DNA from 2 places in the Pseudaminobacter sp. Soil_N_29 genome. Region 2 is predicted to be linked to the other one. Evidence: riboswitches for the same ligand, from Rfam matches in the RefSeq annotation. Region 2 holds a riboswitch; the other holds the start of a gene.
The links. A riboswitch is a leader RNA that binds a small molecule or an ion and turns the genes downstream of it on or off. The one in region 2 is predicted to bind cobalamin.
Positions count from the first base shown of each region.

Region 1: linked by a shared signal. The riboswitch ahead of AC3A4H_RS05345 (TonB-dependent receptor domain-containing protein) and the one ahead of AC3A4H_RS08595 (DUF1636 family protein) in region 2 are both predicted to bind cobalamin.

Region 1 covers NZ_JBDGLC010000001.1:1,114,545-1,118,737, forward strand. Annotated here, with positions in the region: gene AC3A4H_RS05340 (ABC transporter substrate-binding protein) at 1-387, opposite strand, end outside; gene AC3A4H_RS05345 (TonB-dependent receptor domain-containing protein) at 533-2,437, opposite strand; cobalamin riboswitch at 2,604-2,810, opposite strand; gene AC3A4H_RS05350 (Fur family transcriptional regulator) at 2,905-3,309, opposite strand; gene AC3A4H_RS05355 (Gfo/Idh/MocA family protein) at 3,463-4,193, opposite strand, start outside.
Region 2 covers NZ_JBDGLC010000002.1:548,351-552,543, forward strand. Annotated here, with positions in the region: gene AC3A4H_RS08580 (NuoB/complex I 20 kDa subunit family protein) at 1-20, opposite strand, end outside; gene AC3A4H_RS08585 (NADH-quinone oxidoreductase subunit A) at 11-376, opposite strand; gene AC3A4H_RS08590 (winged helix-turn-helix domain-containing protein) at 720-1,919, shown strand; cobalamin riboswitch at 1,949-2,150, shown strand; gene AC3A4H_RS08595 (DUF1636 family protein) at 2,181-2,615, shown strand; gene cobW (cobalamin biosynthesis protein CobW) at 2,612-3,649, shown strand; gene cobN (cobaltochelatase subunit CobN) at 3,666-4,193, shown strand, end outside.

The sequences.
Region 1 (4,193 bases), on a different contig from region 2:
CATACCGGAAACCAGCGCCGCGGCCTTTTCCTGTTGCCCCAGCATCTCGCCCATGCGGGCGATTTGCGCGCGAATATCTTCGAAGGAGTCCGCCGGCGCGAACTCCTCCACGCGCAGTCCGAGCCGGCGCAACAGATCGACAGTCGTCCGGGTGGTATAGGTGCCCGCCACAATGAGGTCCGGCGACATCAGGAAGATTTCCTCGGCCAGGCCGTGATTGACCACATAGCTCGCGGCCGCATCGGCCAGCACCGATGCGGTCGGATCCGTCGCCAGATTGGACACCGAATAGAGCTGCCCCTGGCCCGCGATCAGCATGGCGAGCTGATCGGTGCAGACATTCAGCGAAACCACGCGGTGGGGCGGCTGCGCCGCGAAGACCGGCACGGAGGTCGCTGATGCGATAGCGATTGCTACGCCCACCCCACGCATGGAGTATCCCGCCGCGGTCATCGCTCTCCGCCTTGTCCCTTCAGCCAGTCCCATCGCGTGCCTTCAAACGAGAGCCCGTTGTGCCGGGCCAGCTTCAAACTCAGAAGTTTCGAGTGAAGCTCAACCCGATTGTACGCCCCGGCGCGAGATATCCCTGAGAATATGGCGGAACACCATCCGCGGCGGTCAAATATTGCTCGTCGAAGACGTTCTCGACCGACAACTTGAGCTGGGATTGTGAATCCAGCGCATAGAGCGCCGTGAAATCCACCGTCACATAGTCCGCCAGCTTCCCCGTGTTTGCGGCATCGGCGTAGCGCGCCGCGCCATAGAGCAGCCTGGCCGAAAGGTTGAGCGCTTCCGTCGGGCTGTAGTTCAGCTCGGCGGTAGCCTTGAAGAGGTCGCGGTAGGGAAGATAGTTGCCGGTGTCCTGGTTCAGCGGCTGGCGGATGTCGAGTGTCGTCTTGCCGCTCCATTCCTCGCTGAACTGGTGGGCCAGCGCCGCCTCGAACCCAGTGATGCGGGCGCGGGCTACGTTCTCGGGCGTGTAGCTCGGCGCAAAGGAGGCGATCGCGTCGGTCACCCAGGTCTGGTAAAAGGCGAGGTCCAGGCTGGTGCCGGCGGCCGCCTGCCAGTTCAGCCCGACCTCATAGGAGCGCGACTTCTCCGGCTTCAGGTTCGGATTGGAAAAGCCCGGATAGTACAGCTCGTTGAAGGTCGGCGCCCGGAAGCCGGTGGCAAAGGATGCGCGCAGCACCAGATCGGCAAGCACGTCGTAACTCGCACCCACATTGTAGGTCGTCGCGCCGCCAAACTGTTCGTTGTGGTCGTAGCGAATGCCGCTGTCGACGCGAAGCGCCTCATATTCCAGCGAATACTGGCTGAAAACCGCGGCGAGCGTGCGCGAAGTGACGGCGTAGTCAATCGTGGAATCGACGTGCTCGCGATAGGCCTCGAAGCCCCCGGCCAGGATATGCGCCACGCTGCCGGTCTGGAAACCTTTCTCCGTCGAGGCAAATATGCCGTGGCGCTGCGTGTCGTATTTGGTGCTGCCGGCCACGCCCTTGCGGAAATTGGTCGAGTAGTCGAGCCCCGAGCTTGCTTCGACGGTCGAGGACCAGTCGTCCCCGTGCAGGATCTGCGCGCCGAGCTTTCCGGCGAAGGTGCTGGCATCAACCTCGTTGTCGTAGGGATAGGCGCTGTCATACTGGCTGCGGCCAGATGCAAAAAGGCCATCGGCGTAGAGCCTGCCCCAATCGAAATCCTTCGACAGCGACAGGTTCAACGAGCCCTGGAGAAAGCCTTCGTCGCCCGGTTCGTGGTCCCAGGCGAGCGGCGTGGTGAAGTCGTAGCCGCGGGTGCCGAGAATACTGCCGCCGACCGAGTAGTCCATCCCGTTGGAGGTACGCCCTTGAGCGTAGCCGGAAACGTAGCCGCCCCAAGGGTGGGTGATGCCGGTCGTTACGCTGGCGCAGGCGTCGCGGCCATCGGCGCAGGGGCCGCCCTGCCTGGTGATGATGTTGACGACGCCGCCCATGGCGTCGGCGCCATATTGCGCCGAATGCGCCCCCTTGGCCACTTCGATGCGCTCGATGGCGCTCAGCGGAATGTTGAAGATCGAGGCGGTTCCGGTCGTGGCCGCGCTTGCCCGCACGCCGTTGATGAGAACCAGCGTCTGGCTGGCCGACATGCCACGCATGTGGATATTGGCCGCGGCTCCCTGACCGCCATAGGAGACGATGGACACGCCGGTGTGGGCCCTCAACAGCGACGGCAGGTCCGGCGCGGCAGATTGCTCGATCTCCTTGGCATCGATCACGGTGACGGAGGATGTCGACCCCACCAGCGAGCTTTCTCGTCTCAGCGGCGTCGTCACGACGATGCGTTCCAGAAGCGTGGTTTCATCGTCGACCTGCTCGGCCGATGCGGTCTGGGGGAACACGATTGCCGCACAGCCGGTTGCGGCGAGCGCAAGAACACTTGCGCGCAAATTCAGTCTCTTCATTCAGCACTCCATTCGACCTGCAAGCGGGAGTTCAGCATGCAAGCTCAGAGCCGCCGATCGGAGATGTCCGGGACTGGGTCCGTCAGAATCGTCCGGGCGCGCGGCAACACTTTTTTCAAATGTCACCGCCACGGACGACCGCGCCTGAACACACCCCGTATTCAAGCATGGGTGACCGGAACAGGCAGGTCTCCTGACTTCCGGGTCAACGCTTCGCCTTCGCCTTCCCAATCGCGCGCTGCGCTCTTAGTGGCTTGGTTGAAGGAAAGCTCGCCGGTTACAGTTGCGGGGGCAGTCTCGGCTTCGACCCGAAGGTCTCACCGTGTTCCCTTTTCATCCGCCGCGAAGCGGAACCAATTCCGAATCGATTGGTAGCCACGCGGGGTTCGAAGGTCAACAGCAGAAGAGTTCGTCGCTTCCGGCCGGTGGTGGCGCGCGGCCGCATCACCTGAGGCGAGCGCGCCGGCCTATGCGGCCAACGCCGCGCATTTGGCGCAGGTGCCGCGAAATTCGATCACAGCCCTCTTCGCCGCAAAGCCGGTCGAACCGATCCAGGCGTCGAGCTGCTCGCCGATGATCTCGTCGGAGAACTCCGAGACCTGACCGCACTTGTCACATATGGCGAAGGCGATCAGCCGGTGGCTGTGGTCGTGCGGCTCGGAACATGCAACGAAGGCATTCATGCTCTCCAGCCGGTGGACGAAGCCGGCATTCATCAGGCCATCGAGCGCGCGATAGACCTGCAGCGGCGCACGAAAACCCTGCTCGCGCAGTTGGTCGAGCAGCATGTAGGCGCTGAGCGGGCCGCTCGCAGCCTCGAGTTTCTCGAGCACGCGAAGCTGGTTCTTCGTCAGCTTTTCCCTTGCCGCCATGATGCCGCTCGCCCTTCCTAAACCCTGCAACCGAAACTTGGCCCGAATTGCCGGGTTTGTCACCTTTGAGAGCTCACATAGCGATTGGCCGGGCAAAATGCCACTGCCGGGGCCCGGCGGTGGCAATGGTGAGGGCAGCCCCAGCCAATTCCGTCAGAGTTTGGTCCAGGCCGCGTTCTTCTTGGAAGACTTCACGCAGGCTTCGACGAAGGCCACGCCTTCCACGCCGTCCTCCACCGTGGGGTAGAGCACGTCGTTGCCCGGATTGCCGTTGCGGCGCGCGGCGCGGATCGCTTTGGCAGCCTCTGCATAGATGGTGGCAAAGCCTTCCAGATAGCCCTCCGGGTGCCCAGCCGGCACGCGCGTGACCCGCGCTGCGGCCGGCCCGGCGCCCGCGCCGGCACGGGTCAGCAGCCGCTTGGGCTCGCCGAAGGGCGTGTGCCAAAGGTAGTTCGGGTCGCTCTGCGTCCACTCGATGCCGCCTTTGGTGCCGTAGACCCTGAGTTTCAGGCCATTTTCGTTACCGGGCGCGACCTGGCTTGCCCACAGCATGCCCTTGGCCCCGCCCTTGAAGCGCAGCATGACATGCGCATTGTCGTCGAGCTGGCGGCCGGGCACGAAGGCGTCGAGGTCGGCCGAAAGACTGTCCAGCTCCAGCCCGGTGACGAAACGGGCGAGATTGTAGGCATGGGTGCCGATATCGCCGGTGGAGCCGCCGGCGCCCGACTGCTTGGGGTCGGTGCGCCAAGCCGCCTGCTTGGACCCATGATCCTCCGCCTTCTCGGTCAGCCAGTCCTGCGGATATTCGGCCTGCACGACACGGATTTCGCCGAGCTGGCCATTCTGCACCATCTCGCGGGCCTGCCGGATCATCGGATAGCCGG
Region 2 (4,193 bases):
GATGCCTGATTCAATCCCATTCCAGCGCTCCCTTCTTCCATTCGTAGATAAAGCCGATCGTGAGCACCGCCAGGAAGACCATCATCGACCAGAAGCCCAGCATGCCGATCTCGCCGAACGACACCGCCCACGGGAACAGGAACGCCACCTCAAGGTCGAAGATGATGAACAGGATCGCCACCAGATAGTAGCGGATGTCGAACTTCATCCGTGCGTCATCGAAGGAGTTGAAGCCGCACTCATATGCCGACAGCTTCTCCGGGTCCGGATTGCGGTAGGCAATAATGAACGGCGCGGCGATCAGCGCGAGACCGATCACCAGGGCAACACCGATGAAAATGACAATGGGAAGATATGAACTTAATAGCCCACTCATGCTCCGACTTTCCGTTGGCGGCCAACCGACCAAATTATAGCACTGAATCGAGCCTCAGGACCGCGACACATGCGCAGGTCAGATGGCGCCGAAAACCCATGCTGCAACGCGGCGAGGGTTAGCGCAGGCGCTTCGGCGAAGCAAGTCAAACCTTGGCCAAAGGGCGGCTGCGTCCATCGCTTTTGCGCGATTGGCGGCTCAGAACCCGAATTTGATATCTATACTCTTTTACTCCACTTTTCCTCCTGACACAATTCGGGTTGCAACATTGCTAGCGTGAGGCGCCAATCCGATTCCCGGACGAAACCGGAAGTCGCAACAGGACCCCGCGGAGCGAACGAACATGAAGGAAAGGATCTCGCTCAAGCTGGCGCGGCGCATAGCGCTGGCCGCGCAAGGTTTCGCCGATGCCCGCCCCGCCGGCCCCATCGACCGCAGGCACCTCAACAAGGTGCTTTCGCGCATCGGCCTGCTGCAGATCGATTCCGTGAGCGTGGTGGTGCGCGCGCACTACATGCCGCTGTTCTCGCGGCTAGGCCCCTACCCGCGCGACCTGCTCGACAAGGCGGCCAACTCGAAGAAGCGCTCGCTGTTCGAGTATTGGGCGCACGAAGCCTCTTTCCTGCCCGTGGAAACCTATCCGCTGCTGCGTTGGCGCATGCAGCGCGCGGAACGCCACGAAGAGATGTACACCGGCTTGGCCAACTGGGCGCAGCAGAACACGCGTCTAATCGATGACATCTATAGCGAGGTCGTCGCCCGAGGCCCCGTCGCCGCCTCCGACATTGACGGCGCCAAGGGTTCCGGCGGCTGGTGGGGTTGGAGCGACGAAAAGCACGCCTTCGAATGGCTGTTCTGGGCCGGCCGCATCACCACCGCCTCGCGCCGCGGCTTCGAGCGCCTCTACGACCTGCCCGAGCGCGTGCTGCCGTCATCGGTCTTTTCCGCGCCGGCGCCGACCGCCGCCGACGCGCACCGCGAACTGCTGCGCATCTCTGCCCGCGCGCTGGGCATCGCGACGGTGGGTGACCTGCGCGACTATTTTCGTCTCTCGTCCGCCGACGTGAAGGGCCGCGTGGAAGAGCTGGTCGAATCGGGGGAGCTTCTGCCGGTGCGCGTGGAGAGCTGGAGCCAGCAGGCCTATCTGCACACGGGCGCACGCATGCCGCGCAAGGTGGAGGCCCGCGCGCTGCTGGCCCCCTTCGACCCGGTCGTGTGGGAACGCTCCCGCGCCGAACGGCTATTCGGCTTCCGCTATCGCATCGAAATCTACACGCCAGCCGCCAAGCGGCAATACGGCTATTACGTCCTGCCCTTCCTGCTCGGCGACACCATTGCGGCGCGCATCGACCTCAAGGCCGACCGGCCCGCCGGTGTGCTGCGCGTGCAGGCCGCCTATGCAGAACCCGGCGCACCAGCCCACACCGCCGAAGCCCTGGCCGACGAGCTTCGCCTGATGGCGCAATGGCTGGAACTGGAGCGCATCGACGTCGTGCCTGCCGGCGACCTGGCACCGGCGCTGACGGACATCCTCACGTCGTAACCGCGCGTTGACAGGCCAAGCCGCCCCCGCCTAAATTCGCCCGCGACGGTCCCCTCTCCGCAAAGGGAGGGGCCAAGAGGGAATGCGGTGCGGGGACAAATCCCAATTCCGCAGCTGTACCCGCAACTGTAAGCGAAGAGCCGAAGGCCGACAGCCACTGGAGTTTTCCGGGAAGGCGGCGTGAGGCGACGATGCGCGAGCCAGGAGACCTGCCGTCATACCATTAATCCGACCGCCCGGCGGGTGTCCTGGGCAAGGAGCATGATTCTAGTGAAGACCGAAGCTGACTCGACAGCGCTGGCCGAGGATGTCCGTGATGCGGATGGCTCCGACATAACCGTTGTCGTCTGTTCCTCCTGCCGGGACGAAACCGGCTCCGACGCCCGCCCCCGCGCCGGCGAATTTCTGGCGCAGGCCACGCTGCGCGCCGCTTCCAACGAAAACATCCGTGTCCAGCAGGTCGAGTGCCTTGGCAACTGCAAGCGCCGGCTGAGTGCCGCACTGCTTCGCAACGGCTGCTGGAGCTACGTCTTCGGCGACCTGACGCCTGAAAGCGGCCCGGACCTGATTGCCGGCGCCAAGCTTTTCGCGACCGCCACAGACGGCATACTGCCCTGGCGCGGCCGCCCCGACAGCCTCAAGCGCGGCCTTGTCGCCCGCATTCCCCCTCTTGCCATAGTGAAGGACATTTCATGACCGCCTCCGCGACCCGCGTTCCCTGCACCGTCGTCACCGGCTTTCTCGGCGCCGGCAAAACCACGCTGATCCGCAACATCCTCGAAAACGCCAATGGCAAGCGCCTGGCGCTGATCGTCAACGAATTCGGCGATGTCGGCGTGGACGGCGAGATTCTGAAAAGCTGCGGCATCGACGCCTGCCCGGAGGAAAACATCGTCGAGCTGGCAAACGGCTGCCTGTGCTGCACCGTGGCCGACGATTTTGTGCCGGCGCTGGATGAAATCCTGTCGCGCGAGCCGAAGGTGGATCACATCCTGATCGAGACCTCGGGCCTGGCGCTGCCCAAGCCGCTGGTGCAGGCCTTCCAGTGGCCTTCGGTGAAGAGCCGCGTGACGGTCGACGGCGTCGTTGCCGTGGTGGACGGTGCCGCTCTCGCCGCCGGTCAGGTTGCCTCCGACATGGACGCCCTGCAGGCGCAGCGCGAGGAAGACGAGACGCTGGACCACGACGATCCGGTCGAGGAAGTGTTCCAGGACCAGGTGGCCTGCGCCGACCTCATCATCCTTTCCAAGAGCGACCTGATCGACGCGGACGGCAGCGCCCGCGCCCATGCGACGATCGGCGAGCATCTGTCACGCGCGGTAAAAGTGGTGCCGAGCGCGCATGGCAAGGTCGATCCGTCGGTGATGCTCGGCCTCGGCCTCGCCGTCGAGGACGACATCGAAAACCGCAAGACGCTGCATGACGGCATGCTCGACCATGAGCACGACGATTTTGACTCGTTCATCGTGGAGTTGCCGGCCATCGCCAGCCCCGAGGAACTGGCAAACCGCGTGGCGGCGGCAGCAGAGCAGGAGAACGTGCTGCGCGTGAAGGGTTTTGTCGATGTGGCCGGCAAGCCGATGCGGCTTCTGGTGCAAGCCGTCGGCCCGCGCGTGAACCACTATTATGACCGCGCCTGGACGCCGGCCGAGGAGCGCCGCTCGCGTCTCGTCGTCATCGGGCTGAAGGGCCTGAACCGCGAGGCCATCGAGCGCATTCTGGCGAACTGAGCAGGCGCGCGCGGCCATGCACATACTGACCACGACATCCGCCTCGCTCGACGACCTGATCGAGCCGGTCGACCTGCGGCAGACGCCGGCGGATGTCGTGGCGCTGTCTTTCACCGACAGCGATCTGGCCGGGCTGGCTGCGGCGTGGCGGCAGGAGGCGGACACCCTGCCCTCCATGCGGCTGGCAGCACTTCGCGACCTGCGCCACCCGATGTCGGTGGACCTTTGGGTCGACAGCGTGGCCGCCCACGCAAAAATCATCCTCGTGCGCATCCTTGGCGGCTACGACTGGTGGCGCTATGGCTGCGACCGGCTGGCCGCCATCTGCCGCGAGAAGAACATTCGCCTCGCGCTGCTGCCCGGCGAAAGCCACGACGAGGACCAGCGGCTGATCGAATGCTCGACACTGCCTCGCGAAAAGCTCGACCTGCTGCTCGCCTATTTCCGCGAGGGCGGGCCGGACAATATGCGCGCGCTGATGCACCATCTGGCCGGACTTGCCGGCGGACAGGGCGCTGCGACGGAGCCGATCGCGGTGCCAAAG